DNA from 3 places in the Streptomyces sp. NPDC059832 genome. Region 1 is predicted to be linked to each of the others. Evidence: riboswitches for the same ligand, from Rfam matches in the RefSeq annotation. Region 1 holds a riboswitch; each other region holds the start of a gene.
The links. Region 1 has a riboswitch for cobalamin ahead of ACFV8T_RS22435 (FecCD family ABC transporter permease). Riboswitches for the same ligand answer to the same signal wherever they lie in the genome.
Positions count from the first base shown of each region.

Region 2: another riboswitch for cobalamin. It lies ahead of ACFV8T_RS25880 (cobalamin biosynthesis protein); the one in region 1 lies ahead of ACFV8T_RS22435 (FecCD family ABC transporter permease).
Region 3: another riboswitch for cobalamin. It lies ahead of ACFV8T_RS28750 (prenyltransferase/squalene oxidase repeat-containing protein); the one in region 1 lies ahead of ACFV8T_RS22435 (FecCD family ABC transporter permease).

Region 1 covers NZ_JBHWIY010000012.1:102,439-111,201, forward strand. Annotated here, with positions in the region: gene ACFV8T_RS22425 (ABC transporter substrate-binding protein) at 1-500, opposite strand, end outside; gene ACFV8T_RS22430 (ABC transporter ATP-binding protein) at 516-1,301, opposite strand; gene ACFV8T_RS22435 (FecCD family ABC transporter permease) at 1,301-2,410, opposite strand; cobalamin riboswitch at 2,512-2,657, opposite strand; gene ACFV8T_RS22440 (DUF402 domain-containing protein) at 2,827-3,345, opposite strand; gene ACFV8T_RS22445 (peptidase) at 3,468-4,400, opposite strand; gene ACFV8T_RS22450 (ankyrin repeat domain-containing protein) at 4,731-5,486, shown strand; gene ACFV8T_RS22455 (hypothetical protein) at 5,514-5,846, opposite strand; gene ACFV8T_RS22460 (hypothetical protein) at 5,845-6,114, shown strand; gene ACFV8T_RS22465 (GntR family transcriptional regulator) at 6,233-6,880, opposite strand; gene cynR (transcriptional regulator CynR) at 6,942-7,850, opposite strand; gene ACFV8T_RS22475 (carbonic anhydrase) at 7,986-8,585, shown strand; gene cynS (cyanase) at 8,659-8,763, shown strand, end outside.
Region 2 covers NZ_JBHWIY010000015.1:113,668-124,415, reverse strand. Annotated here, with positions in the region: gene ACFV8T_RS25905 (hypothetical protein) at 1-103, opposite strand, end outside; gene ACFV8T_RS25900 (alpha/beta hydrolase) at 289-1,416, opposite strand; gene ACFV8T_RS25895 (class II aldolase/adducin family protein) at 1,488-2,147, opposite strand; gene ACFV8T_RS25890 (anion permease) at 2,357-3,622, shown strand; gene ACFV8T_RS25885 (hypothetical protein) at 3,645-3,875, shown strand; cobalamin riboswitch at 4,027-4,158, shown strand; gene ACFV8T_RS25880 (cobalamin biosynthesis protein) at 4,303-5,301, shown strand; gene ACFV8T_RS25875 (cobyric acid synthase) at 5,298-6,824, shown strand; gene ACFV8T_RS25870 (putative cobaltochelatase) at 6,886-8,907, shown strand; gene cobO (cob(I)yrinic acid a,c-diamide adenosyltransferase) at 8,907-9,506, shown strand; gene ACFV8T_RS25860 (cobyrinate a,c-diamide synthase) at 9,517-10,748, shown strand, end outside.
Region 3 covers NZ_JBHWIY010000019.1:80,242-90,989, forward strand. Annotated here, with positions in the region: gene ACFV8T_RS28745 (hypothetical protein) at 87-1,499, opposite strand; cobalamin riboswitch at 1,622-1,696, opposite strand; cobalamin riboswitch at 1,789-1,929, shown strand; gene ACFV8T_RS28750 (prenyltransferase/squalene oxidase repeat-containing protein) at 2,131-4,800, shown strand; gene ACFV8T_RS28755 (hypothetical protein) at 4,797-5,717, shown strand; gene ACFV8T_RS28760 (CbiQ family ECF transporter T component) at 5,723-6,907, shown strand; gene ACFV8T_RS28765 (ABC transporter ATP-binding protein) at 6,904-8,574, shown strand; gene ACFV8T_RS28770 (ECF transporter S component) at 8,571-9,440, shown strand; gene ACFV8T_RS28775 (AAA family ATPase) at 9,595-10,748, opposite strand, start outside.

The DNA.
Region 1 (8,763 bases):
GCTTTCCCCTTGCCGTTGCGGCACGACTCGCTCAGCAGATACGACCCGATGCCCACTTTCCGGAGTTCGGCAGGAGTGAACCCGTCCCCCTCGCTGAATCCGTAGTTCCATCCGGCGAAGACCAGATCGGCACGGGCGTCGAGGACCAGTTCCTTGTTGATCCTCTCCTTGGAGAGCCACTTGGCCTTCCGGTATCCGTCCTTCCAGGGAACGGACGTGAGGTCGCCCTTGTCCTCGGGCATCACATAACCCGCCATGTGGTCTTCCAGTTGGAGCGCGAACATGATCTCGGTGATGCCGACGTCATTGGTGACCACGCGTTGCGGGGCCTTGTCGTAGGTCTTCTTCTGGCCGCAGTTCTCGACGGTCACCGGATAGTGGCCGGTGCTTTTCCGAGCGCTGTCCTTCTCTCCTTGGCCGGAGGGCATTTCCGCACCGCAGCCGGTGAGGACCAGGGCGGCGGCGATCACGATCGCGGCGGGACGTACGAGGTTGTGCATGGCGGCGGTGACTCCTCAGGAATCGGGTCGAGCGGGGCGAAGACGGTCGAAGAGCAGCTGGACGGCGCCGGTCTCCGGATGCGGGACGCGGTGTGCCCGTACGCCGAAGACCTCGGCCAGCAGGTCGGGGGTGAGCACGTCGTGCGGAGCGCCGGAGGCGACGATCCGTCCGCCGTCGATGACATGGAGCAGATCGCAGTGGAGTGCGGCGAGGTTGAGGTCGTGCAGCGCGGTGAGGACGGTCAGCCCGCTGTCGCGCACCAGCGCCAGCACTTCCAGCTGCTGTGCGATGTCGAGATGGTTGGTCGGCTCGTCGAGCACCAGCAGCCGGGGCTGCTGAGCCAGCGCGCGGGCGATCAGCACCCGCTGCTTCTCGCCGCCGGAAAGAGTGAGGAAGCCGCGGTCGGCGAGGTGGCCGGCGCCCACTCCCGCCAGCGCGGCCCCGCACGCCTGCCGGTCCTCGTCGGTGGTCCGTCCCATCGACGACTGGTGCGGCAGCCGCCCCATCTCCACGACCTCGGCAACCGTGAAATCGAATTCGGTGGCCGCCTCCTGGGGAAGTGCGGCCAGCCGGCGCGCGCTCTCGCGCGCGCTCATGGCGTACAGATCCTCGCCGCCGAGCCGCACCGTGCCGCCCGAGGGACGCAGAGCCCGGTAGACACAACGCAACAGGGTGGATTTGCCACTGCCGTTGGGCCCGACCAGACCGACGAGCTGCCCCTCCCCCGCTCCCAGTGTGGCCTCCTCCACCAGCCGCGCGCCGGCGATCTCGACCGTCAGAGCATCGATGTCGATCCGCATCAGGCGCCTCCGAACGTGTAGGAGCGACGGCGCATCAGGAGTACGAAGCACGGCACGCCGATGGCCGCGGTCAGCACGCCCACCGGCAGTTCGGCGGGCGCGAGCACCACGCGGGAGAGGATGTCCACCCAGATCAGCAGGACAGCACCCACCAGTGGTGCGACGGCCAGCAGCCGGCGGTGGTCCGCGCCGACGAGCATCCGTACGGCGTGCGGCACCATCAGTCCGACGAAGCCGATGGCACCGCTCACCGCGACCACCGCCCCCGTGACGGCCGCGGAGACCAGGAACAGTTCCTTGCGCAGCCGCCCCGCGTCCACCCCCAGCGCGGCAGCGGTCTCGTCGCCCATGGCCAGGGCGTTCAGCCGACGTGCCGACCAGGCGAGGTGGGCGAGACCGCCGAGCACGGCCCCCGCGGCAATCGGTACGGAGGCCCAGTCGGCTCCGCCGAGGCTGCCGAGCATCCACATCATCGCGGAGCGTGCGGCTTCACCGCGCTCGGCCGCGAACACCATGAAGGTGGTGACGGCCGAGAAGCCGTAGTACATCGCGGTGCCCGTCAGGACGAGCCGCAGCGGGGTCAGACCACGAGCGGTGCGTGCGATGGCGTACACCAGCATCATGGCGAGGAGCGCGGAAAGGAACGACGCCGTGGACAGCGCCCAGATGCCCAGCGTGCCGAAGGCGCCGAAGATGAGCACGGCATTGGCACCGACCGCCGCGCCAGAGGAGATGCCGAGGACGAACGGGTCGGCAAGGGCGTTGCGGACCATGGCCTGCACGGCGACGCCGATGGCCGAGAGACCGGCCCCGACGACCGCGGCCAGCACGGCTCGCGGAAGGCGCAGTTCCCAGACGATGGTGTACGCGGGCACCTGGTCCGGGGCTATTCGGCCGCCCGTCAGCCCGGCCCGCAGACAACGCAGCACTTCGCTCCAGGAGAGCCCCGACGCCCCGATGCCCGCCCCGCAGACGAGGGAGACCAGGAGCACGGCACACAGGAGGGGAAGGAGCAGCGCCGGCGACACGCGCCGGGGCGGCGCGGGCCCGGCCCCGGCACGGGCCGTGCGTGAGGGCACGGCGGGCTTACGGACGAGGGGTGTGGCCACGGGCGGATCGCTTTCGCCTCGGGCCGTGCACCTACGTGATCAAAGGAGCAGCCCGGACGCGGAGCGCCCTGCGCAGCACCACTCGCAGTCCACGGCGAATCGACAGGAGCCTTCACCACCGCGGGTAATCGGGCTTACGGGGCCATGTCTCGGGCTCCGCCTACCGTTGCGGGTCAGCGCCGGATTTCGACCGGACTTCCCCCGCGGGGCACTTGCAGCTTAGCGTGCATGGGTTGACGCACCGTCAGGGGGATGGTCGGTGTGCACCGGTTTGCGCACGTGCGGCCAGGTCATGGCTGGTCGACGAGGGGTGGTCCGCGGCTTCTGCTCGTGTGGCTCGCCCCGGCCCTCACCACTCTCCTTCGCGGAAGAACCGGCGGGTTCCCCACCCCGAGGGGAACGCGACGGCATACCGGTCAGCGCGAGGAGATCTCGGCGAGCCAGGACCGACAGCGGCTGCCGAAGGGCTCCGCGTGCGCGGTGAGCGCAGCCCTCAACCGGTCGGCCGACGCCGTGGCCCGGACGACGACGTCGGGCGGGTAGGAGTATCGGACCTGGTGGTCGGCAAACTCGTCCTCGTCGTCGACGAACACGCTTCCCCCGTCACGTACGCGGCAGACGTCGAGGTCCAGGTCGATCATGGTGACCTCCCCGGGGTGCAGCCACCGGGCCGGGGTGGTGACGTCGCAGTAGACCTCCAGCCGCGCGGGAGCCGCTTGGAACAGCGCCGTCCACCAGGCATCACGGGGAAAGAGCATGACCCTGGCCTCCCGCGTGGCATAGACGGGTCCCTCGGCGCCCTTGCTGTAGACGGTGCCGACCGGCGCCCCGAGCCAGACCCCGTGCTCGTCCTCGCCCAGCCGGACCATGGAGTGGTGCCAGTGCAGGCTGCCATCGTACTTACGGACGGAAACCAGCACCTCATCAGCATCCATGAACGCATCCATGGCCGGGACACTACAGCGATGGCCCGGCAACCGACCGGTGACCGGCAACCGCTCCGGGGCCTCGGGTCGAGAGCCCCGCCCCGGAGCGGCGTACGGAAAGGGCGGCCCGGTCAGGCGTTCTGGGCGCCGTTCCAGACGTCGTACGCGGCATTGCCGTACGCGGACGCGGCCGCCGCCGATCCGTAGCTGCCGGAGTAGGCGCCGGTCTGCATCGCGGAGCCGTCGGGCTGATAGTTCTCGATCCAGGCACCGCCGCTGGCACCGCCGGACAGGCCGTTGCAGTTGTTCATCAGGCGCTGCCCGCCGGGACCGGCGTAACCCTGCCCCTCGCACCACACGGCATAGTCCTTGTCGGCCGGCAGGCCGATGATGTGCGCGTAGTTGCTGGACCAGTTGAAGCCGAGCCCGGTGGAGCCGACGACGTCCTGCACGCGTCGGCCGTCCGGGGTGTCCAGGACGAGGAAGGCGTTGTCGTTCTCCTGGCCGCCTCCCGTGACCCAGCCCGCGCTGCGCCAGCCCCACCAGCCATGGGGCGCGTTGCCCTTGTTGTAGTTGGGCGCAAAGCGGTAGTTGGTGCCGCCCTCACCGAAGCCGCAGTGCCGTGCGGTGGCCACCACCGAGCGGTTGTTACTCGTGACAACGTTGCCAGAGCAGATGTAGTCGCCCTTGCCCGGGATCGTGAAGTACAGGCGCCCCACCGTGCCCCACACGCTGGCACGGGTCTGAACTCCTGAGCCCGCCAGGGCTCTTGTCGCGGGTATGTGGACCGGCTCGCTGTCGGCCTCGGCGACCACGCCCGCGGAGGGCCGCGCCGCGGAGACGGCGTCGGGCGCGGGCATCGGCACGGCCGCGCGGATCCGCGCCGGGGTCCAGTAGGCGTCGAGTCGGGCGGGCGACTCGGTGTTGACCACCTCGGCGGTCCCGGTACCGGAACCGGTCGGCCGCTCCTGCGCGACGGCCGTGCCGGGCGTCAGCACCGCGCACAGACTCGCTGCCGCGGCGAAGGTGGTGAGAGTGGTGCGGGTGAATCGACGTAAGCGCATGGGAACCCCTCTGGTGCGGGAGACGAAACTGACCCGCCCACTGTCCCAGCCCCGGGCCGACAAGGGATCAGCATTCGTTCAACACCTGGCACGGTGGCGGAAATTGTCGTGTCCTTCCGCACCGCCGTCGCCGATGGGCCCAGGCGCGGGAGAGAGGGAGGTCGGGTCCTGGCGAGGCCGCGCATCGTCCGAACGGACGACACCGGTGTCGTCCCGACGCCCGCGCATCACCGGCCGGTCCAGCGACGGCGGAGTCCGCCCGGCGCGTCGAGCATGGAGGGTGCGGGCCCCGCACCGTTCCGGGCCCGCCCCCACGGATTGCGAGGAACCATGCCTTCGACACGACGCGCCACCTTCCTGATCGTCCCGCTCGTGAGCCTGGCGGCACTCGCGACCGCATGCGGCACGCCGTCCGACAGCGACACCGACACCCGGCGGAAACCCTCGGTCATCGGGGCCGGCCCCCTCTCCCCCACCGGCGCGGCCGAGCGGTCGGACGCCGACCGGGATCTGCTCGAAGCCGCACGTTCCGGTGACGCCGACGCGGTGCGCGACGCGATCGAGCGGGGCGCCGGCCTGGAGACCCGCGACAAGGACCGCCGCACCCCGCTCCTGCTGGCGGCAACCGGCGATCACGTCCGGGCCGCCGGAGTCCTCGTCGACGCCGGCGCCGATCCGGACGCCCTGGACCGGCAGCACGACACACCGTGGCTGGTGACGGGCGTGACCGGCAGCGCCGCCATGGCCCGGACCCTGGCGGCGGCCGACCCCGACTACACCGTCGTCAACAGGTACGGGGGCACCTCCCTCATCCCGGCCGGCGAACACGGCCACGTCGCCTATGTCCGGGAGGTCACCACCAACCCGGACATCGACATCGACGTCGACCACGTCAACGACCTCGGCTGGACCGCCCTGTTGGAGGCCGTCATCCTCGGCGACGGTGGGGAGGACCATCAGGAGACCGTGAAGCTCCTCCTTGCCGCGGGCGCCGATCCCACCATCGAGGACAGGACCGGCACCACCGCGCTCCAGCACGCCCGGCAGCGCGGATTCGACGAGATCGCCCGGCTGCTGGGCGGGTGATCCGGCGGGCCGGCGCCCGGCCGATCGCTACGGCAGGGTGCTGTCGACGCTCACGGGCAGGTGATCGGATGCCCGGGTGCTGAGGACGCGGGCGCGGTGCGCGTCGATGCCGGGCGAGGCGAGGACGTAGTCGATACCCACCTGCGGGTCCAGTGCGTCATAGGTGTGACCGGCGCCCTCACCGGCCGCGAGCCAGGTGATGGGCGGGCCCGCGTGCAGAATCGTGGTCGGCGTCATTCCGGGGACGACGTCGAGGGCACGGCCGAAGCCGACCAGCATGGGCCGGGAGCCGGTGATGCGCTCGACGGCCTCGACGTCGGCCGCTTCGATGCGCGCCGCGGTGGCGGGGGCTGCGGACATGCTCGTGATGCTGACGGACGGTTACTTCGTCAGCGAGGGCTGGGGGACGTCCGAGCAGCGCGGCATTCTCACCGCCTCGCCGGAGGCGATCTCCCGACTGGCCTTCGCCGAAGGGTCGATGAAGCCGAAGGTGGACGCCGCCGTGCGGGTCGCCAGGGCCGGCGGACGGGCACTCATCGGTCCGCTGGAACGACTCGGCGACCTGCTCGACCGGAACATCGGCACAAAGATCCGCCCGGATGTCCCGGACGGGATCGTCTATGTCTGAGCACTCGCGGGGGCGGCCCGCCGCCATGCGCGCCGCCCCGGCCGGTGCCTGAAGGGACTCCGATCCGGCGGACAGGCCCGGGGGCCGGCGGATCGGCGCGCCGGCCGGGCCGTACCGCTCAGCCCTGGTGCTTGCGTCGCGCGGCGGCCGCGTTGCGACCTGTCACCAGGTGTTCGTCGGCCAGCTTCTCGACCCGCGCGACATCACGCTCCGCAATCGCCTTGTACAGGCCTTCGTGCTCCTGCGCGACGCCCTCCAGGTCGTCGTGCTGCCCCAGCAGCCAGCGCATCCTGCTGCGAAGAGCGCTCTGGAGCTCGTTCAGGAGTTCGTTGTCGGCCAGTTCGGTGACCGTCTCGTGGAAGTCGGCGGCGGCCCGGTGGGCCCGTACGGCATCTCCCTTCTCCGCCGCCTTCAGCTCGGCGTCGAGATCCGAGCGGAGCTTCTCAAGTCCCGCGCGGGTGCGCCGTTGGGCGGCGAGCCGGAAGGTCAGCGTCTCCAGGGCCGCGCGGACCTCGTCGAGGTCCTCGACGTCCGCCGGTGTGAACTCCCGCACGACGGCCCAGGTCCGCGGCCTGGGTGTCACCAGCCCCTCGGTGACCAGCGCCTTCAGGGCCTCTCGGACGGGCAGCCTGCTCACCCCGAGCTCCGCGGCGAGTTCGCGCTCGACGAGCTTGCTGCCCGGCTCACGCACACCGTCGATGATCTCGTCACGCAGTTGGCGCGTGACCCGCTCCGACTCCGGCTCGAAGTCTCCAGACCCTGTCATGTCCTCAATTCTCTCATCACTCGACGTCCATATTCGGTATGCCGTCCGCGGCACGGGATTCTCAGGCCGGTGCGTAGCCGCGCGCGCGGACCAGGTCGTGGGCGAGCCGGGAGAAGGCGCGCGCGGCGGCGCTCTCGTAGGCGCTCTCCCGGTGCAGCAAGGTGGCGACACGGGCGGGCAGCGGAGGGTCGAGGGGAATCGGCGTGAGGTGAAGGTGGTCGTCCGCGACCGCGTCGGGCAGCACGGTGGCCAGCGGGCCGGTACGCCGGACGATTTCGGTGAGGGCCTGGATGGTGTTGGCCTCCACGGTGATCGGCGGACTGACACGATGCCGGGCGAAGTAGCCGTCGATATGGCTCCGGGTGGCGAAGTCGCTGCTGAGCAAGGCGAGTTGCTGGTCGGCCAGGTCACTCACCGGCAGCGGTCCATCGCCCCGGTCCTCGGCACGGTCCGTGGCGACGACGAGGCTGAGGGTCTCGGTGAACAGGGCGGTCGCGGTGATGCCGGGCAGATGGGATCCCGCGAAGGCGATCCCGAGGTCGAGATCGTCGGACAGAAGGCTCGCTTCGATGCGGTCCTGGGTCATTTCCCGCAGGTCCAGCGTGATGCCGGGGTGGCGCGTGTGCAGCGCCTCGACGAGCGGGCCGACGAGATACGCGGTGAAGGTCGGCGTCACCGCCAGCCGCAGATGCCCCCGGGAGAGGTCGGCGACATCGAGGACGGCGCGGTCGGCGGCCGCCAGTTCCCGCAGTGCCCGCTGCGCGTAGTGCACATAGGCCTCGCCCGCGTCGGTGGGGCGGACGCCGCGACCGCTTCGGTCGAGCAGCTGGACACCGACGGCTCGCTCCAGTTGCTTGATCTGCTGGGACAGTGTCGGCTGCGAGATGCGCAGCTCTTCGGCGGCGCGCGTGAAATTACCGTGCTCGGCCACCGCGATCAGATAGCGGAGGTGACGTAGTTCCGGACCCATACGCGCAGCATAGCTCACACTATTGATGCGATCTATAAGAATCATGGATAACAAGACTTGGACACTATATATGGAGGTCATGCATGGTGAATCTCGTCAGCCCGTCGGGCCGGCATTCACCGAAAGGAGTGACCGATGCATGACCTCACGGGCGGCCTCGCGCGTTTCCGTCGCGACGTCTTTCCCGCCAAGGCGGGGCTCTTCGCCCACCTGGCCACGACCCACCGGCCCAAGACGCTGTTCGTCGGCTGCTCCGACGCCCGCGTGGTCCCCGAACTGATCACGCAGAGCGACCCGGGCGAGCTGTTCGTCATCCGTACCGCGGGCAATCTCGTCCCCGCGTACGCATCCGGCCCGGACGGCATCGCGGCAAGCGTCGAGTACGCCGTCGCCGTACTGCACGTGACCGACATCGTCATCTGCGGCCACTCCTCCTGCGGCGCGATGACCGCCCTGGCGGAGGAGCACGACCTCAGCGCCGCGCCGGTCGTCGCCGGCTGGCTGCGGCACGCCGACGCCGCGCGGGCCCGCGCCGCCGCCGAGCCGGCCGCGTCCGGACCGGCCAAGGTCGCCGCGCTGGTGCGGGCGAACGTGGCCGCACAGCTGCAGAACCTGACCACCCACCCCTCCGTGGCCCGTGCCCTGGCCGCCCGGACGCTCACGCTGCACGGCTGGGTGTTCGACATAGCCACCGGCACCGTCGAAACCATCGACGCCGCCCCGGCCGCGGCCTGAGCACCCACTCCCCTTCACCACGACGACCGCCCGGCCGCACAACAAGGCCGGCGCCCCGAAAGGAATCCCCGTCATGACGCACGCCCAGTTCGACCCCACCGCCCGCCAGGCCCTCGCCATCGCCGCCGTCGAGGCCAAGACCCGCAAGGACCTCAGCTGGCAGCAGATCGCCGACGCC
Region 2 (10,748 bases), on a different contig from region 1:
GTACGGCATCGGCGAGGGCCGTCCTGGCCTGCCGGGCCAGTTCCGACCGGGGCGGGGTGCCCTCCGGAGGGCGGGGGGCCGGCCTGGTGCGCCGGGTGGTCACGGCCTTGCGAGCGGTGGCAAGGGGTCGCGGGCGGACAAGTCGCAGCCTGGAGTCGCGCGGGTTACGGGACGTCACGGGGAGCAGTCTTGCTCCTGACGGCCCGAAAGCCCAAACGGAACCCGAATTCCCGGTGGAGGGGCCGGTGGACGGGGCCCGGGACCAAATGGCCGATCCCCCTCATCAGGTCACATCAGGGGCGTCAGGAAGCGGCGCAGGGTCTCTTCGTAGTGGGCCGGGTCGGCATTCCACATCGCCGCATGCGGAGCCTGTGGCACGGCGTGCAGGGCGATCAGGTCCGGGCGGCGGGCGGCGAGATCGCGGGACGGCTGCCAGGGGGCGAGCCTGTCGTCGGGGCCGTGGAAGATCAGGGTCGGGGCCTGCAGGGCCGGTGCGAGGGAGCCGTCCAGCAGCCGGGCGCCGTGCAGTCCGGTCTGCCCCTCGGCGGCGCGGACGGCGAGCGGCAGCAGGGCGGCCGGGACGCCCCGCGCGACGGCCAGGGCGCGCAGCGTGGCGACCCAGTCCAGCACCGGGGAGTCGAGGACGAGACCGCAGATCCGGTCGCGCAGCGCGGAGTTGACGGCCGCGTGCAGCGCCATCGAGGCACCGGTGGACCAGCCGTGCAGGACGACCTTCTCGGCTCCGTACCGCACGGCGAAGCGGATCGCGGCGTCCAGGTCGCGCCATTCGGATTCGCCGAGATGAGCGAGGCCGTCGGGGGAACGCGGGGCTCCGGTGTCGCCGCGGTAGGCCAGGTCGAGCACGGGCAGGCGCAGGTCGTGCAGGAACCTCATGACGTTCATGGGGTGTTCCCTGGTGGTGCCGAGGCCGTGCACCGTGATGACCCAGGTGTCGCGGGGGCCGGGCAGGAACCAGGCGGGCAGGGCGCCGAGTTCGCCGGGGATCTCGACCTCCCGGTGATGGAGGCCGAGCGCCGAGAACGGGTCGCCGCTGTGCAGCTGCGGGGTGACGCGGACCTTGGCGCCGGTCTCCAGGCTGCCGCGGTCGACGCGTTCCAGTCTGCGGACGACGGTGTCGGGGGCGTGGTGGGCGTGCTCGATCACCGGGCCGACCACGGCATGGACGTCCTTGCTCACCAGTCCGTACATGCCGGGCCGCAGGGCGGTGAAGGAGCGGGTCAGGGTGACCTGCCCGGCCGCCGTGGCGTGCACGGTGAGTCTGCGGTCGGCGGGGAGCGGTCGTCCGGACGGCGCCCTGAGGGCGGCGTCGCTGGCGAACCGGCCGGCCGCGACCGCTGCCGCACCGACGCCGAGGATCGTGGTGACGGCTGCTGCCGTAACTGTTGCCGGGCGCACTGCTCCAGTGTCGTGGGCAGCGCGGGACCCTGCCAGCGGACGGGGCTGTCCGGCGGATCGGGCCGGCCGGGTCAGCCCGGCTGTCCGTACCCCTTGAGCGCCTCCTGCACATCGCGCAGCTGCTCCGGCGAGAGCAGGTTCGGGGTGTGTCCGGGGACGGAGCTCGCGGTGAGCCAGAGCCGGCAGAGCCATTCCAGCTGGGCGGTCCGGTCGTACGCCTCGTCCAGGGTGGTTCCGTAGGTGACGGTTCCGTGGTTCTGGAGCAGGCAGCCGGTACGGCCGTGCAGGGCGGCGAGCATGTTCTCGGCCAGTTCCGCGGTGCCGTAGCGCGCGTAGGCCGCGACGCGGACGGGGCCGCCCAGCACGGCGGCGGCGTAGTGGATCGACGGGACCTCGGGGACCAGTGTGGAGACGGCCGTGGCGTGCACCGCGTGGGTGTGCACGACGGCGGCCGCGTCGGTGTTCCGGTAGACGGCGAGGTGGAGCGGCAGTTCGCTGGTCGGGGCCAGTTCGCCGAGTACGCGGTTGCCTTCCGGATCGACGCCGACGGCGTCCTCGGGACCCAGCCGGTCGTACGGCACTCCGCTCGGCGTGACCAGGATGGTGTCGCCGACCCGTGCCGACACGTTTCCCGAGGTCCCGACGACGAGGCCCTCGGCCGCCGTCCGCCGGGCGGTGGTGACGACACCGTCCCAGGCGCGCCTGATCGCGTCCCGCTGCTGCTCGCTCATACGCCGATCCTGTCAGCCCCGGAGGCGAACGGGTATGCGATCGGCCACAGCCGCGCCCCGCCGGAAAGCCGGGCCACGCCTCGCCCGGACACAAGCGGAATGCTTCCGCTCCGGTTTGGAACACCCCGACGCCCCGCCTAGTTCACCTTCCGTTCACCCAGGTTGCCTACGGTCCACATGCCAATGACGTCGAACGATTGCCTGGGTAAATGGAACACATCACGCTGCTACTCGCGATTGTGATCGTGACAGCTCTAGTGTTCGATTTCACGAACGGTTTCCACGACACCGCGAACGCGATGGCGACAACCATCTCGACCGGTGCACTCAGACCGAAGACAGCGGTGGCCATGTCCGCCGTTCTCAATCTCGTCGGCGCGTTCCTGTCGGTGGAGGTCGCCAAGACGATCTCCGGCGGGATCATCAACGAGGACGGGCTGCGAACAGAAGTCATCTTCGCGGCACTCGTCGGCGCCATTCTGTGGAATCTGCTGACCTGGCTGGTCGGACTGCCGTCCAGCTCCTCGCACGCCCTGTTCGGCGGTCTGATCGGCGCGGCCGTGATGTCGGCGGGCTGGTCGTCCGTCAACGGCGGCACCGTCGTCACCAAGGTGCTGCTGCCCGCCCTCGCCGCCCCGATCGTCGCCGGTCTGGCCGCGCTGCTGGCCACCAGGCTGACGTACCGGATCGGCGGGAAGGTCCGCAACGACGCCCAGGAGAAGGCCACCGCCAAGGGGTACCGCGCGGGCCAGATCGCCTCGGCCGGACTGGTCTCCCTCGCCCACGGCACCAACGACGCGCAGAAGACCATGGGCATCATCACCCTGGCCCTGGTCACCGGCGGTGTCCTGCACCCGGGCGCCAACCCGCCGGTCTGGGTCATCGTCTGCGCCGGTACGGCCATCGCGCTCGGCACCTACCTGGGCGGCTGGCGCATCATCCGCACCATGGGCAGCGGCCTCACCGACCTCAGGCCGCCGCAGGGCTTCGCCGCCCAGACCAGCGCGGCCACCGTCATCCTGGCCTCCTCGCACCTCGGTTTCTCCCTCTCCACCACCCAGTCCTGCTCCGGCGCCGTGATGGGCGCGGGCCTCGGCCGCCAGGGCGGTGTGGTCCGCTGGTCCACCGCCACCCGGATGTTCGTCGCCTGGGGTCTGACCCTGCCGGCCGCGGGTCTGGTCGGCGCGGGCGCGGAGCTCCTCACCAAGCAGGGCACCTGGGGCGTCGTGGTCGTCGCGGTGCTGCTGGTCGCGGGTTCCGGCGCGATCTGGCTGGTGTCGCGCCGCAAGCCGGTCGGCCACGACGACGTCGCGCCGGCGGACGTCGGCATCGAGCCCGCGGGTGTCGTCACCACGGCCATCGCCGCCGTCAGCCCGCCGCCCACCGCGGCCCAGGCGACGGCCCAGAACCTCATGACCACCATTCCGGCCCCGGCCGGAACCACCCAGGACCCGGCGCGACCCGCCACCGTCTGACCCGGCCGTCTAAGGATTCAGCATGAACATCGACTGGGCAGCCCTCGGCTCCGTATTCGGCGTCTCCCTCGTTGTCACCGTCGCGCTGGTGGGCCTCTTCACCCTGGGCATCGTCGGCCTCTCCAAGCAGCCGGAACCGGCGGCGCAGGGCGGCTCCGGCGGCTCGCTGCTGCTGGCCCGCGCCGGCGCGTACGTCTGCTTCACGCTGTGCGCGGCGGCCGTCGCGTACGGCATCTATCTGATCGTCGCCTGAGCCGCTCCCGCGCACGCTCTCCCATCGGGCCGGACACCACGGGTGTCCGGCCCGATGTGGGTCTCAGCACACTGCGCCGTCGCAGGTCAACGGCAGGTTGACGGGCGTTCGCAGAGCGTGGTGGACTGCCGGAGCCAATTACGGCGACAGCAGAGGAAGCCGGTGCGAATCCGGCGCGGTCCCGCCACTGTCACCGGGGAGCGGTCCCCCACACCGGAAGTCACGGCACGCGCGAGCGGGCTGGAAGGCCGGGGGAACCGCGGATCCGGGAGCCAGGAGACTCTCGTCGCCGGTCACGTCGAACCAGGGCGCGGACCCTGAGTGAGGACATATCGCCATGCCTGGCCGCCCTGCGTCCGCTGTTCCGGCGCTCTCGACGAGAGCCGCCTGTACGAAGGTCCTCCGAGGCGCGACGGCCGGTTGAGCCGTGCGAGCCGACCGCATCTTCGCGTACGGCGCCACGGCCGGTCTGATCGGCGATCTGCTGCTCGGTGACCCCCGCAGGGGACACCCGGTCGCCGCCTTCGGGCGGGCCGCGGCGGGCGTCGAACGCCGTCTGTGGCGCGACCACCGCGGGTGGGGCGCGCTGCACACCCTCGTCTGCGCCGGAGGCGCCGCAGGTGGTGCCGCGCTGATCGCCCGCGCCGTACGCCGCAGCCCCGCCGCCTCCGTGGCGCTGACCGCGGCCGCCACCTGGTCCGTCGTCGGCGGTACGTCCCTGGGGCGCGAGGCGCGGGCCATCGGCGACGCCCTGGCGGCCGGTGACCTCGACCTGGCCCGCGAGCGGCTGCCGCATCTGTGCGGGCGCGACCCGCAGTCCCTGGACGGGCCGCAGATCGCCCGCGCCGTGGTGGAGTCCGTGGCGGAGAACACCTCGGACGCCGTGGTCGGCGCCCTGGTGTGGGGCGCGCTGGCCGGGGTCCCCGGGCTGGCCGGCTTCCGGGCCGCCAACACCCTCGACGCGATGGTCGGTCACAAGTCGCCCCGCCACCGGCGCTACGGCTGGGCCTCGGCCCGCCTCGACGACCTCGCGGGCTGGCCCGGCGCCCGGCTCACGGCCCTGCTCGCCGTGGCCGCCGGCGGGCGGCCGGGCGGAGCGGTCCGCGCCTGGCGGGCCGATGCCGCCAAGCACCCGAGCCCCAACGCGGGCCCGGTGGAAGCCTCGTTCGCGGGTGCGCTCGGCGTGCGCCTCGGCGGAACCCTCGCGTACGGCGGCCGGATCGAGCACCGCCCCGTGCTCAACGGGGAGACGGGCCGGGCCGTGGAGACCGAGGACATCGAGCGCGCGGTACGGCTGTCGCGCCGGGTGGGCGCGCTGGCCCTCGGCGTGTGCGTGGCGGGACGGATCGGCGCGGCCCTCGCCGCACGACGGATCGCGGGGCGCCGGACGGCAGCGCCTCGCATCGCAGGACGGAGAAGCACATGAGCGGCGGACTGCTGGTCGCCGGAACCACTTCCGACGCGGGCAAGAGCGTCGTGACGGCAGGCATCTGCCGCTGGCTCGTGCGCCGGGGCGTGAAGGTGGCACCCTTCAAGGCGCAGAACATGTCGCTGAACTCTTTCGTCACCCGCGAGGGTGCCGAGATCGGGCGCGCCCAGGCCATGCAGGCCCAGGCCGCCCGCGTCGAGCCGACCGCGCTGATGAACCCGGTCCTGCTCAAGCCCGGCAGCGACCGCTCCAGCCAGGTCGTCCTGATGGGGAAGCCGGTCGGCGAGATGAGCGCGCGCGGCTACCACGGGGGCAGGCAGGAAGCGCTCCTCTCCACGGTCGTGGACTGCCTGGAGCAGCTCCGGGGCACGTACGACGCGGTGATCTGCGAGGGGGCGGGCAGCCCGGCCGAGATCAATCTGCGGCGCACGGACATCGTGAACATGGGCATCGCACGGGCGGCGCGCTTCCCGGTGGTGGTCGTCGGCGACATCGACCGCGGCGGCGTCTTCGCCTCCTTCTTCGGTACGACGGCGCTGCTCGCCGCGGAGGACCAGTCGCTGATCGCCGGCTATCTCGTCAACAAGTTCCGCGGCGACGTGTCGCTGCTGGAGCCGGGCCTGGAGATGCTGCGGGACATCACCGGGCGGCCGACGTACGGGGTGCTGCCCTTCGCCCACGGCCTCGGCATCGACGAGGAGGACGGTCTGCGGGTCTCGTTGCGCGGAGCCGTGCGCGAATCGGTCGTCGCGCCGCCGCACGGCGAGGACGTGCTGCGCGTCGCGGTGTGCGCGGTGCCCCTGATGTCGAACTTCACCGATGTGGACGCGCTGGCCGCCGAGCCCGGCGTCGTCGTCAGATTCGTGGACCGCGCCGAGGAGCTGTCCGACGCCGACCTCGTCGTCGTGCCGGGCACCCGCGGCACCGTGAAGGCGCTGGCCTGGCTGCGCGAGCGCGGCCTCGCCGACGCACTGGCGCGGCGCGCGGCCGAGGGCCGGCCGGTCCTCGGCATCTGCGGCGGCTTCCAGCTCCTCGGCGAGCGCATCGAGGACGAGGTCGAGTCCCGGGCCGGGCTGGTCGAGGGCCTCGGCCTCCTCCCCGTACGCGTCCGCTTCGACCGCGAGAAGACCCTGGCCCGGCCCGTCGGCGAGGCGCTCGGCGCGCCGGTCGAGGGGTACGAGATCCACCACGGCGTGGCGGACGTACGCGGCGGAGAGGCGTTCCTGGACGGTTGCCGGGTCGGCGCCGTGTGGGGCACCCACTGGCACGGTTCGCTGGAGAGCGACGAATTCCGCCGCCGCTTCCTGACCGAGGTCGCGCGGGCCGCCGGCCGGCGCTTCGTCCCCGCTCCCGACACCGGGTTCGCGGCGCTGCGCGAGGAACAGCTCGACCGCCTCGGCGATCTCGTCGAAGAGCACGCGGACACCGACGCGTTGCTGCGGCTCATAGAGTCGGGCGCGCCGTCGGGGCTTCCCTTCATCGCCCCCGGAGCGCCCGGAGCCCCCGGAGGCCGCCGATGACCCCGGGCGCCGGCCGAGGCCGCCTTGTTCATGCCCATACACCCGCAGGAAGGATCGCCTCGTGAGCACGCATTTCCCGTTCACCGCCGTCGTCGGGCAGCAGGACCTGCAACTCGCCCTGCTGCTCAACTCCGTCGCACCGAACATCGGTGGCGTGCTCGTAAGGGGAGAGAAGGGCACCGCGAAGAGCACCGCCGTGCGCGCGCTCTCGGCGCTGCTGCCGGGGGTGGACGTCGTGTCCGGATGCCGTTTCTCCTGCGCCCCCGCGTCGCCGGACCCGGCGTGTCCCGACGGGCCCCATGAGGCGGGGACCGGTGTGTCGCGGGACGCCCGGATGGTGGAGCTGCCCGTCGGCGCGTCCGAGGACCGGCTCGTCGGGGCGCTCGACATCGAGCGGGCGCTCGCGGAGGGTGTGAAGGCGTTCGAGCCGGGCCTGCTCGCCGACGCGCATCGCGGGATTCTCTACGTCGACGAGGTCAACCTGCTCCACGACCACCTCGTGGACCTGTTGCTGGACGCGGCCGCCATGGGTGCCTCGTACGTCGAGCGCGAAGGCGTCTCGGTACGGCACGCGGCGCGCTTCCTGCTCGTCGGGACGATGAACCCCGAGGAGGGCGAACTGCGGCCGCAGTTGCTCGACCGCTTCGGGCTGACCGTCGAGGTCGCCGCGTCCCGGGAGACGGATCAGCGGGTCGAGGTCGTGCGGCGGCGTCTCGCGTACGACGACGACCCCGCGGCTTTCGCAGCCGGCTGGGCCGACGAGGAGGACGCGCTGCGGGCGAGGATCGTCGCCGCGCGTGCGCTGCTGCCCGAAGTGCGGCTCGGGGACGCGGCGTTGCGGCAGATCGCGGCGACCTGCGCGGCCTTCGAGGTCGACGGGATGCGCGCGGACATCGTGATGGCGCGGACGGCCACCGCACTGGCCGCCTGGGCGGGACGTACGGATGTGCTCGCCGAGGACGTGCGGCAGGCGGCCCTGCTCGCGCTCCCCCACCGGCGCCGGCGCAATCCGTTCGACGCGCCGGGGCTGGACGAGGACAAGCTCGACGACACGCTGGAGCAGAACCGCGGCGAGGACGAGGACCCGGACCCGGACCCGGACGGCCCCGGTGGCGGCCGGCCCCCGCGGGGCGACGGCCCCGACACGCCGCCGCAGCCCGAGGGCGAGGCCGGCGACACGCCCGCGCCGTCCGTGCCCGAGCAGGGGCAGGAACAGGGGCAGGGCCAGTCCTCCGGGGACGGTGAGCAGCAACCGGTGCGCGCCGGCGAACCGTTCCGCACGAAGATGCTGAGCGTTCCCGGTCTGGGCGAGGGCGCGGCGGGGCGGCGGTCCCGGGCGCGCACCGAGCACGGGCGTACGACCGGTGCGCGGCGTCCGCAGGGCGCCCTGACCAAGCTGCATCTGGCGGCGACGGTGCAGGCCGCCGCCCCGCATCAGCGGGCGCGGGGGCGGTCGGGGCGCGGGCTGGTGGTGCGGCGGGACGATCTGCGGCAGGCGGCCCGGGAGGGGCGCGAGGGCAATCTCGTGCTCTTCGTGGTGGACGCCTCCGGGTCGATGGCGGCCCGGCAGCGGATGGCCGCCGTGAAGGGTGCGGTCCTCTCGCTGCTGCTGGACGCGTACCAGCGGCGGGACAAGGTCGGGCTGATCACCTTCCGGGGCAAGGACGCCGAGGTGGCGCTGCCGCCGACGTCCTCGGTGGACGCCGCGGCGGCGCGGCTGGAGCTGCTGCCGACCGGTGGGCGCACCCCCGTCGCGGCCGGGCTGCTGAAGGCCCATGAGGTGCTGCGGGTGGAGCGGTTGCGTGATCCGTCGCGTCGGCCGCTGCTGGTCGTGGTGACCGACGGGCGGGCGACCGGGGGGCCCGATCCGGTGGCGCTGGCGACCCGGGCGGCGCGGCTGCACGAGGCGGAGGGCATCGCGTCCGTCGTCGTGGACTGCGAGTCGGGGCCGGTACGGCTCGGCCTCGCGGGAAGCCTCGCGCACGATCTCGGGGGCAGTGCCGTCACGCTCGACGAGCTGCGGGCCGACTCGATCGCCGGGCTCGTCAAGGACGTTCAGGAAACCAACAGGAGGGCCGCGTAATGCCACAGGGACAGCCGACCACCGTGCCCGACGACGGGCTCACCACCCGTCAGCGCCGCAATCGTCCGCTGCTGATGGTGCACACCGGCATCGGCAAGGGGAAGTCGACGGCGGCCTTCGGGCTCGCGCTGCGCGCCTGGAATCAGGGGTGGCCCATCGGCGTCTTCCAGTTCGTCAAGTCGGCGAAGTGGAAGGTCGGCGAGGAGAACGCGCTGAAGGTCCTCGGCGCGAGCGGCGAGGGCGGGTCCGTCGTCTGGAACAAGATGGGCGAGGGCTGGTCGTGGGTGCAGCGCGACGGCCAGATGGACAACGAGGAGGCGGCGCGCGAGGGCTGGGAGCAGGTCAAGCGCGACCTGGCCGCCGAGACGTACCGGCTGTACGTCCTCGACGAGTTCGCGTACCCGATGCACTGGGGATGGATCGACACCGACGAGGTGATCGACGTGCTGCGCGACCGCCCCGGGGCGCAGCACGTGGTCATCACCGGGCGCAACGCACCGCAGAAGCTGCTGGACGCCGCCGACCTGGTGACCGAGATGTCGAAGGTCAAGCACCCGATGGACGCCGGTCAGAAGGGTCAGCGGGGCATCGAATGGTGAAGGACCGACGGTGAACGTTCCTCGTCTGGTGATCGCCGCGCCCTCGTCGGGCAGCGGCAAGACCACCGTCGCCACGGGGCTGATGGCGGCCTTCGCGGGGCGGGGCCTCGCCGTGTCCCCGCACAAGGTCGGGCCCGACTACATCGACCCCGGCTATCACACGCTGGCCACGGGCCGGCCGGGGCGGAACCTCGACGCGTACATGTGCGGCCCCGATCTGGTCGCCCCGCTGTTCGCGCACGGGGCGCGGGGGTGCGACCTGGCGGTGGTCGAGGGCGTGATGGGGCTGTACGACGGGGCTGCGGGACAGGGCGAACTGGCGTCGACCGCCCAGGTCGCGAAGCTGCTGCGGGCGCCCGTGGTGCTGGTCGTCGACGCGTCGTCGCAGTCGCGTTCCGTGGCCGCGCTGGTGCACGGCTTCGCCTCGTGGGATCCGCAGGTGCGGATCGGCGGGGTGATTCTGAACAAGGTCGCCTCCCAACGGCACGAGGCGCTGTTGCGGGACGCCCTGGACGAGTCCGGTCTGCCGGTCCTGGGGGTGTTGCGGCGGGCCGAGCAGGTGGCTGTGCCGTCGCGGCATCTGGGGCTGGTGCCGGTGGCCGAGCGGCGCGGCGACGCGGTGGGCGCGGTGGGCGCGATGCGGGAGCAGGTGGTGGCGGGGTGCGATCTGGACGCGCTGATGGCGTTGGCCGGGTCGGCGCCCGCGCTGCCGGGTGAGGTGTGGGACGCGACGGAGGCGATCGGCGCCTGCGGCGGGCCTGTTCCGCCGTCCGCCCCCGTCGGTGGCCGGGGCCCGGTCGTGGCCGTGGCCTCCGGCGCCGCGTTCACCTTCTCCTACGCCGAGCACACCGAGCTGCTCACCGCCGCCGGGGCCGAAGTCGTGCCGTTCGATCCCTTGCGGGACGAGGCGTTGCCCCGGGGCACGCGTGGGCTGGTCATCGGCGGAGGTTTCCCGGAGGTGTACGCCTCCGAGCTGTCGGCCAACACGGCGCTGCGCAAGGCGGTCGTCGAGCTGGCGGGGTCGGGGGCTCCGGTCTCCGCCGAGTGCGCGGGGCTGCTGTATCTGGCGCGTTCGCTCGACGGGCTGCCGATGTGCGGGGTCCTCGATGCCGAGGCGCGGATGTCGAAGCGGCTGACGCTCGGCTACCGGCAGGCCGTGGCGGTCTCCGACAGTGTGCTGGCGGCGCCCGGCACACGGGTGCGCGGGCACGAGTTCCACCGGACCGTGCTGGAGCCGGGTGC
Region 3 (10,748 bases), on a different contig from region 1:
ACACGCCGACCGGGCCGATTCCATCGACCGACGCGTGGCTCACATCAAGACCTGAGCGCTCCCACGATTCCGTACGTTCCCTGGGCTCAGGCGCCCCAGCGCAGAGCGACGGTGTCACCCGCGTTGATCACCTTGCCGCGGTCGGCTGCGGTGAACGCCGAACCGTCGACGCTGACCCTCCAGGTGTTCGACCCGCTGTTGGACTTGCCGTTGAGAGCGGTGATCGTGCCTGTTCCGGAGGAGGGGGTCACGCCGCTCACGCAGCCGGACGGGGTGGCCGCGGTCGTGGCCGAGTCCAGAACCGCGCCGAGGGTGGTTGTGGTGCCGGTGGGGGTGAAGGCGACGGAGCACACCTTCAAGCCGCCCGCGCCGTCGTCCACGGTCAGGGCCAGTTCTGTGGCGGTGCCGGAGGCGAAGGTGCTCCGGGCCACCCACTGGGGTGCCCCGCTGGTGGCGGGGACCGGGGGAGTGGCGGTGAAGCCGCCTCCCGCGACGGCGCGGAGTCCGTCGATGGATGCGTAGGCGGACGGCTCGGTGTCACCAGGCAGGTACTTGAAGCCGCCACCGGGGTTGAACTGCTGAGCGATGAGGAAGTCCACGGGTGTCCTGCCCGCGGAGGTGAGGAAATCGCCGGTCTGCGGGTTGATGCCGCAGGCGTTGAGCCCCGAGACGGCCCAGCCGTTGGAGTCGGTGTTGACGCCGAACATGGCGTTGAACGCACCACTGCCCGGCACCAGCTTGCTCTTGAGGAACGCCTTGGCCTGGACGATGTCCGCATCGGTGTTCGGGACGCCGGAGACACAGAGCGCGGCCATCGCGGCGCCGGTCATGTCGACATCGCCGGCCGAGCCGAGCTGTCCCGGATCACCTTCGGCCTTGCCGTAGTTCCAGCCGCCGTCGTTGTGCTGGTTGGCGCGGATGCGGGTGATCAGGGAGTCGCGCAGGGACTTGGGTATCCGCTGCGTTCCCGCCTGCGTCCGGGCGCCGCCGAGGGCGAGCGCGGCGAACACGGTCCCGTTGAAGTTCGCCGAGGGGCCGAAGTATCCGGGCTCGGCCTTCTGCCAGTAGCTGTAGATGTCGCCGATGAGATTGCGTGAGGCGGAGACGCGGGCCGGGTCGATGCCCGCCGCGTAGGAGTTGAGGGTGGCGCGTTCGTAGTCGGTGACCACCGGCGTCGCGGACGGCCAGCTGGCCGTCGACAGCAGGGTTCGGTACACGGATCTCGCGTTCTTCGTGGTGTCGCCGCCAGGTGTGACGTCGACGGCCGCGGTGCCGGCGGAGGCGAGCGCGCTGAACGCCCACTCGTTCGACAGTCCGGCCCCGGCGTAGGAACCATCCGACGACTGAAGGGACTTGAGGTACGTGACACCGTTCGTCCTCGACGTGGCGATCTGGACCGGTGTGGCAGTGGCAGCGGCCGGCAGGACGCTCAGACAGAGCGCCCCGACGGAGGCGGTCGCCGTGAACGCAAGACGACGTGGGATCAAAGGACGGGACATGGCCTGCTCCTGGGATGAGGGGCGCGCCGCCCTGGGCCCACGGCCTTCCCGGGCGGGAGACAACAGCAGGCAGGGCCGCCGCCCGAACGCGTGGACCGGCTTCCTGTGGTGCGTCGCCGCCTGGGCATTCGGGCTCGGAACGGCCCCAGCCGTCCCACACCGCTGCGCGTCAGCCCCGGACTCTCACCGGGTTCCCCCACGTGGCAGCGCAGGACGCTACCGGACGCGCTGCCGTCCCGCCAGATGCCCCTCAGGCGGCCCTTCCACGTCCCTGGCCGGTGTCTTGACGAGGTATCACTCTGCGTGCTCCAATCCGGCTCATACGCACTGAGTTCCAGGGGAAGCCGGTCAGAATCCGGCGCTGACCCGCAACCGTAGGCCCGGTAGCACCGGGCGAGCCGGAATGCCTGGAGCCTGATCTTCAGCGAGAAGCGCCGTCGTGGACTACGGCGTGGTCGACCAGCCCTGCCATGCGGTGAACCACGCGTGGCCGAGGCCGCCTCAGCCACGTTCATGTCCCCACGGAGACAGAGGCGAGGGGGCTGCGGTGGGGACCGCACAACGAAGAGACCGACAGGCGGGGAGCAGGGCATGCCTGTCCCTGAAACCAGTGGCATTCCTGTTGCTTGCCATGTGCGTGACACTCATCACCATCACCCCGGCCGCGGCCGACCCGCTCGGCGACTGCACAGCCACCAAGGGCGCGATCGTCGCTGTCGACTTCGGCCCCTTCGCAGGCAAGGTCGAGCGCGGCTGCGACACGACGCCGACGACCGGATACGAACTCCTCCACGAGGCGGGATTCACCACCGAGGGCACTCAGCACGACGGCCCGGCGTTCATCTGCCGCATCGGCCTCGGCTCCGGTACGCAGTACCCGACCACGGACCAGGAGTCCTGCGTACTCACCCCGCCGGCCACGGCCTACTGGTCGTACTGGATCGCTTCGCCGGGCCAGCACACGTGGACGTACAGCCAGTACGGAGCCATGGACCGCAAGCCGAAGGACGGCGACGTCGACGCCTGGGTGTTCGGCGGCACCGACATCGGCGGCACCACCGGCAAGCCGACGTTCACCCCCGACGAGGTGCGCGCCGGTGGCGGCACCGGGACTCCTGACCCCGGGGGCACGCCCACGGTCCCGGCCGGGGAGATCGACGTGGCGGCGGCGGCGACCTGGGTCGCCGGCACGCTCAAGGACGGCGAACGCGTCGTTGACGACGGCGCCGACACCCCCGCCTACCTCCTGACCACCGAGGCGGCCTACGCGCTGGCCGCGGCGGACGGCGACAGCGCGACTCTCGACAAGATCACCGCCTTCCTCGCCTCCCACACCGACGACTACACCTATCCGTCGGGCAAGGACCAGGCCCCCGACGCGGCGGCCGCGGCACGCCTGGCCCTTCTCGCCGAGGTCACGGGCGCCGACCCGCACCGCTTCGGCGGCCACGACCTGATCGCCGACCTCGTGGACAACATCTGTGCCGCGGGCCCCGACTCGGGCAGTCCCACCCCCGGTTGTACCGGCAAGGGCGATTTCAGGAACGCAACCTACGCGGACGGACAGGCACTTGCCGTGCTCGCCCTGCTCCGGGACGGCACCGAACCTCCGGCCGAGACCGTCGAGCGGCTGACCCAGTTGCAGTGCGACGACGGCGGGGTCACCAGCATCCTGATCCGCCCCGGCGAGAACTGCGACGGCGATCCCGCCACCACCGGCCTTGTGGCCCTCGCGCTGCATGAGGCGCACGGCCAGGACACGGCGGTGACGAAGGCCCGGACCTATCTCAAGAAGGCGCAGCGCGAGGACGGCTCCTTCCCCGGCTACACCGGGGCCACGTCCGGCAGCGTCTACGCCACCGGGTACGCCGCGCAGTCTCTCCGCGCTCTCGGCGACACCGCGCAGGCCGATGCGGCCGTCTCCTGGCTCTCGCGCGAACAGCTGGACGGCGGCGGGTTCGGCTTCGACGAGGGCGCCACCGTCGCGGCCCTCTACCCGACCGGCCCGGCGGTCCTGGCCGGGGCGGACACCGACCTCACCCGGCTCACGGCGAAGAAGCCGGACCCGACGGACCCGCCGACGACCGGACCGCCCGGCGGCCCGACCCTCCCGGCCAGCGAAGGCCCCGACCTGAAGAAGGGCGTGGGCTACCTCACCAGCGCGGCCAACCTCAAGCAGGGCCGGTACTACGCGGCCGGCCCAGGTGCCTCCCGCGCCGACTTCGGCCTCACCATCGACGGCGCCTACGCACTCGCGGCCACCGGACTGGACAACGACAAGCTCCGCGGCATCGTCGACTTCCTCGACGACGGCGGCAAGGACGGCGACGGCAGGACCCTCCAGGACTGGACCGGGACAGGTACGAAGTACGCACTCGGCGGCTCCATCGGCAAGGTCGCTCTGCTGGCCGAGGCCGTCGGCCGGGACCCGCGCTCCTTCGGCGGCAAGGACCTCGTCGCCGCTCTCGACAAGGCGGTGTGCACCGGGCCGAGCAAGGCTCCGGACCGCAGCTGTGCCGCCAAGGGGGCCTACACCTATGCCCCTTCCGTCTTCGCCCAGTCGCTGGCGATCATGGCCCAGTTGCGAGCCGACGAGAAGACAGCCGCCCAGAAGCCGATCGCGTACCTGGCGAGCCTTCAGCACGGCAGTGGTGCCTGGCCCAGCCTGATTCCCGCCACGGGGGACGCCGATGTCGACTCCACCGCCATCGCGGCCATGGCGCTGGACCTTGTGGGTGGTGAAAAGGCCGACAAGGCCGTCGACAAGGCGCTGACCTGGATCGCGAGCAAGCAGCTGTCCGACGGCGGCTTCCCGGGCGCGGCCGGCGACTCCGTCAACTCCGCCGCCCTCGCCGTCCAGGGGCTCGCCCTGGAAGGGAAGCGGTATGCCACCGAGATCGCCAAGGCCCGGAAGTTCCTCGCGGGCCAGCAGAACAACGACGGCGGGTTCAACGTGGCGAAGGAAGGGCAGCGCGGATCCGACCTGCGCGCCTCCACCCAGGCGGTCGGAGGGGCGACGGGTGTCTCGTTCGGCACCCTGGAGCGCAGCCTGACCGGCACCACGCCGCAGCCCACGCCCAGCCCCGGTGCCGCCACCCCGCAGATCGTCACCCCCGGGGACACGACAGGAGGGGCGGGCGGCATCGTCGACACCGACGCGGGCGGCTCCGGCGGGGGAGCGCTGGCCTCGACCGGCACGGGGATCGGTGCGCTCGTCGGTCTCGCGGCCGTGCTCGTCGGTGCCGGGTGGCGCGTGGTCGTCGTGGCCCGCCGCCGGGCAGCCACCGGGGGGCGGATATGACTGCCCCCGTGCGACGCAGGACCGTACAGGCGTCGGCAGCGCTCCTGCTGTCGACCGCCGTACTGACGGCCAACGCGCCGTCAGCGGCGGCGGATCCGCAGCCCATGGGCCGGTGCACCACCACATCCGGAGCCGTCCTCGCCGTCGACTTCAGCCACTGGGGCGGCCCGGTCTACCGCTCCTGCGGTACCACACCCACGACCGGCTACGAGCTGCTCAACCAGGGCGGCTGGCGCACCACCGGCACCGGCCACGACGGCCCCGCGTTCATCTGCCGCATCGGGTACAGCGGACACCGGGGCGGCAAGCAGTACCCGACACCCGAGCAGGACGACTGCGTCCTGACGCCACCCGCCTCCGCCTACTGGTCGTACTGGCACGCCGACCCGGGCGCGAACACCTGGGAGTACAGCCGGCTCGGCGCCATGCTCTACAAGCCGAAGCCCGGCAGCGTCGATCTGTGGATCTTCGGCGGCACCGACATCGGTGGCACCACGGGCCGGCCCGAGCTCACTCCCGACCAACTGCGCGCCCACAACACCCGGCCGAACGGCAACGCCGGGAAGCCCGCAGCGACCGACCGGGCTCCCGGGCTGCCACCGGGCACCGACACCGGACCCGAGCCGTCCGGGGACAAGAAGCCCTCACCGTCGAAGTCCGGTTCCGCCTCGGCGAATCCGTCGAGAAGCCCGTCGCCCAGCGCGTCGGCGTCCGTGTCGCCCAGCCCCTCCCCGAGCATCACCACACCCGTCACGGAGTCCGCGGGCCCCGGAACCAGGGTTGTCGACGCGGCCCCGACACCGGAGGCCGGGCACGACGCGGGTCCCCGCCTGCCGGTGGTGGTGGGCGGCTCGCTGATCGTGCTCGTCGGCGGAGCGGCCGTCCTGGCCGCCGGACGCCGACGCCGTACGGAGTAGCCGGGGTGTCGCACACCACTCCCGCAGCGACGACGCCCGCGTCCGGACGAGCACCGGACACGGGCGGCCGCCGCCTGCCCAGAACGCTTCATCCGGTCGCCTGGTGGATCTGGGCACTCGCCCTGGCCACCGCCGTCAGCCGCACCAACAACCCCCTGCTGCTGTTCCTCGTGCTCGCCGTTCTCGGTTACGTCGTCACCGCGCGCCGCACCGAGGCCCCCTGGGCCCGCGGTTTCAAGTACTACCTCTACCTCGCCCTCACCGTGGTCGCGATCCGCGTCCTGTTCCGGGCCGTCTTCGCCACCGGCATCACCCCTCACGACCACTTGCTCTTCTCGCTCCCGCACATCCCCACCCCCGACTGGTACGCGGGCATCCGGCTCGGGGGACCCGTCTCCCTGGAAGCCCTCCTCTCGGCCGCCACCGACGGGCTGCGCCTGGCCTGCATGCTCTGCTGCATCGGCGCGGCCAATACCCTCGCCAACCCCAAACGGGCCCTGAAGGTCCTGCCCGGTGCCCTCCACGAACTCGGCGTCGCCGTCACCGTCGCCATCAGCGTCGCCCCCCAACTCGTGCAGAGTGTGCAACGAGTGGCCCGCGCCCGCAGACTCCGGGCCGGGCGCGGCAAGGGGCCCAAGGCGCTGCGCGGCATCGTCGTCCCGGTCCTGGAGGACGCCCTCGAACGCTCGCTGCGCCTGGCCGCCGGAATGGACTCCCGGGGCTACGGACGCGCCGGGACCGCGACGCGCCGGTCCCGCCGTACCACCGGGGCACTCATGCTTCTCGGCATGTGCGGTCTGTGTACGGGGGCGTACGGGCTCCTCGACGCGACCACGCCCACCTTCCTCGGTCTTCCGGCCATGGTGGTCGGGGCTGTGCTGTGCATGGCGGGCCTACGTCTGGGGGGACGCAGGGTGAGCCGTACGACCTACCGGCCCGACCCGTGGCGGCTGCCCGAATGGGCTGTCACCGGAGCGGGTGTGTTCTCCGCCGTCCTGCTGTTCAGCAATGCGGGATACGACGCGTCCGAGCTCAATCCCTCCATCTACCCGCTCAGCTGGCCCTCGCTGCCGTTCGTGCCGACCTTCGCGATCCTGCTCGCCGGGACCGCCGGGTTCCTCGCACCGCCGCCGGCCCCGCCCCACCCGGTCGTTCCCCCGCAGCGCACCGAGAAAGCCGGAGCCACGTGATCACTTTCGATCAGGTCACCGTCCACTACGACGACGCGGCCGAACCCGCCCTGCGTGAGGTCGACCTCACCATCGAGGAGGGCGAGCTCTGCCTCGTCGTCGGTCACACCGGCGTCGGCAAGTCCACTCTCCTGGGTGCCGTCAACGGGCTCGTACCGCACTTCACCGGCGGCACGCTCCACGGCCGCGTCACCGTCGACGGCCGGGACACCGCCACCCATCCGCCCCGGGAGCTCGCCGACGTGGTCGGCGTGGTCGGGCAGGACCCGCTCGACGGCTTCGTCACCGACACCGTCGAGGAAGAACTCGCCTACGCGATGGAACAGTTGGCGATTGCTCCGGCGGTCATGCGCAAGCGCGTCGAGGAGACCCTCGATCTGCTGGGCCTGGCCGACCTCCGCCACCGCGCGCTGCACGAACTGTCCGGCGGACAGCAACAGCGGGTGGCGATCGGGTCGGTCCTCACCGCGCACCCCCGGGTCCTCGTCCTGGACGAGCCCACCTCCGCCCTGGACCCGACCGCCGCGGACGAGGTACTCGCGGCTGTCACCCGGCTCGTCCACGACCTCGGTGTCACCGTTCTCATGGCCGAGCACCGCCTCGAACGCGTCGTCCAGTACGCCGACCGCGTGGTCCACCTGCCGGGCGACGGGCGTGTCGTGCACGGTGCCCCCGCCGAGATCCTCAGGTCCTCCTCCATCGCTCCGCCGATCGTCGAACTCGCGCGTGCCGCCCACTGGCACCCGCTACCGCTGTCCATCCGCGACGCCCGCCGTGCCGCCGCCCCGCTCCGTGCCGCGCTGACCGGTGCGACGCCCGCCCCGGTACGTCCCGCCCCGGCTGCCGGCCGTCCAGAGCTGCTGATGGCCCACGGCATCACCGTCAGCTATCACGGCGTCCCCGCCGTCCGCGAGGTCGACCTCGCCCTGCGCGGCGGCGAGATCACGGCCCTGATGGGACGCAACGGTTCCGGGAAGTCCTCCCTGCTCTGGGCGTTGCAGGGATCCGGGCCTCGCAGAGCCGGGAGCGTGCGCGTCATCGGCGAGGGGAAACCGCGCGATCCGCACACCCGGTCCGCGGCAGAAGCGCGGCGGCTCGTCGGGCTCGTTCCGCAGACGCCCGCCGACCTGCTCTACCTGGAAAGCGTCAAGCAGGAACTCGGCCAGGCCGACAGCGAGTCGGCCGGCGGGAGCGGGAGCGGGAGCCCCGGGGCGCGGGACATCCTCGACCGCCTGGCCCCGGGCATCGACGACGAAACCCACCCCCGGGACCTGTCCGAAGGACAGAAGCTGGCCCTCGTCCTCGCGATCCAGCTCACCGCGACGCCCCAGGTGCTGCTCCTCGACGAACCGACCCGCGGGCTCGACTACCGGGCCAAGGCGGAGCTGACACGGATCGTCGCCGCACTCGCCGAGGAAGGCCGCTCGGTCGTCATCTCCACGCACGACGTCGAGTTCGCGGCCCGGACGGCCGACCGGGTCGTCGTCATGGCCGAGGGCGACATCGTCGCCGACGGGCCCACCGCCGAAGTCATCGTCGCCTCACCGGTGTTCGCGCCGCAGACCGCCAAGATCCTGGCGCCGCTGTCCTTCCTCACCGTCGACCAGGTGACCTCGGCATTCGGCACGGGCGGTGCCCCACTTCCTGACCGCGAGGACCGGCCATGAGCGCCGAAGGCACGACGGCCATCCGGCTCGGCCCCCGGGTCTCGCTGGTCATCGCCCTGGCCGCCTTCCTCGGCGTGGTGGCCTTTTTCTGGCCCTTCGTCGTCGCGCCCGGAAAATTCGGCTCGAACTACACCCCCACGCTCATCTTCGGCGTCCTCCTGGTCCTCGTGCTCTGCGTGGTGCTCTCCGAGATAGCCGAAGGCGGCATCAACTCCAAGGCCCTGGCCATGCTGGGCGTACTGTCCGCCGTCAACGCGGCCCTGCGCCCCCTGGGCGCCGGAACGGCCGGCATCGAAACGGTCTTCTTCGTCCTGGTCCTGGCGGGGCGCGTCTACGGGCCGGGCTTCGGGTTCACCCTCGGCTGCACCTCGCTCTTCACCTCCGCGCTGATCACGGGCGGTGTCGGACCGTGGATGCCGTACCAGATGTTCGGCTGCGCCTTCGTGGGCATGCTCGCCGGATTCCTGCCCCGCGCCGCCGGCCGTCGCGAGGTCCTGATGCTCGCCGCCTACGGATCGGTCTCGGGCTACCTCTTCGGATTCCTGCTGAACCTTTCCTTCTGGCCGTTCTCCCTCGACCCGAACAGCTCCATCGCCTACCTCCCAGGACTGCCGTTCACGGAGCAGTGGCACCGCTACCTGGCCTTCGACCTCGCCACCTCGCTCGGCTGGGACACCGGGCGCGCGGTCACCAACTTCGTCTGCATCACGCTGGCCGGCCCGGCCGTACTCACCACCTTCCGCCGAGCCGCCCGCCGCGCCCGCTTCCGGGCTCCGGTCCGCTTCGCGCCCTCCCGCCCGGCCGCACCCGACAGGAACCGGGGCCGACGGCGCGGAGAGCACGACCGGGGATGGCGACGGCGCTAAGGCGTGCTTCAGAAGTCCGGTCTGTCTCGCGGGGTCTGGCGCGCACGCTCGCCGCGTTGCCGAAATGCCCTGGTAGCTCCGCTACGAGGGCACCCCGGCGCCTTGTGATCGCACGCGCCGGACCCCGCGAGACCCGCCCTTTGGGCGGACGACGCTACTTCTGAAACAGGCCCTGGCCCGTCCCGCCTGCCCGCGAACGGTCCAGCCAAGGGCCGAACTCGCTCTCCCGGACCAGGCGGCCGAGCTTGCGGTACTCCTGGAGCACGGCCGAGACGATCTGCTCCATGCCGAGCGGACTGCCCGATTCCGCTGCCAGATAGGCGGCGGTCACCGCACAGGCACGGATCGATCCACCCGCCAGCTCGAAGCGTCCCGCGCAGAATTCCAGGTCGAGCCCGGCTTCGCGGGGGATCGCCGTCCCGAGGCAGCGGTCCCACAGGGCCAGTCGCTGCCGGGCGTCCGGCATGGGGAACTCCGCGATCACATCGAGGCGCCGGGTGAAGGCCTCGTCGAGATTGCCCCGCAGATTGGTGGTGAGCACCGCGATCCCGTCGAAGGACTCCATCCGCTGCAGCAGATAGGCCGACTCCACGTTGGCGTGGCGGTCGTGCGCGTCCTTGACCTGCGAGCGCTTCCCGAAGATGGCGTCCGCCTCGTCGAACAGCAGGATGCCGTTGACGTCGGACGCCTCGACGAAGATCCTTTCGAGGTTCTTCTCGGTCTCGCCGATGTACTTGTCCACCACGGTGGACAGATCCACGACGTAGAGTTCCATGCCGAGCTCCGACGCCACCACCTCGGCGGACATGGTCTTGCCGGTGCCGGACTCGCCCGCGAACAACGCGATGATCCCGCGCCCCCGGCCACCGCCGGGACGCATCCGCCACTGCCCGAGCACCTGCTCGCGGTGGCGTGCCCGCAGGGCGAGTTCGGACAGCTCGTGGCGGGTCGCGACGGGCAGCACGAGGTCGTCCCAGCCGACCGCCGGCTCGATGCGACGGGCGAGCCGTTCGAGCCCCGCGCCGTTCTGTGCCCGGACCGCCGTGCGCAGATCCTGCGCGTCCACCGGACGGTCCTCCAGAACAGCCAGCCGGGAGGCGACAACGGCGGCCTTGCGCACCTGCTCGGAGTCGAGCCGGTAGGAGGCGGTGGCCTCGATGAGTTCCTCGCCGGCCGCCACGCTCCCGGCGGGCAGCCCGACCGACGTGCCGGCCTCGGCGAGCGCCCGGCGCCACTGCCGTGCCACGCCTGCGGGGCCGGGGGACAGGACGTGGACCGGAACCGGGCTCTCCCCGGTCCACAGGGGAT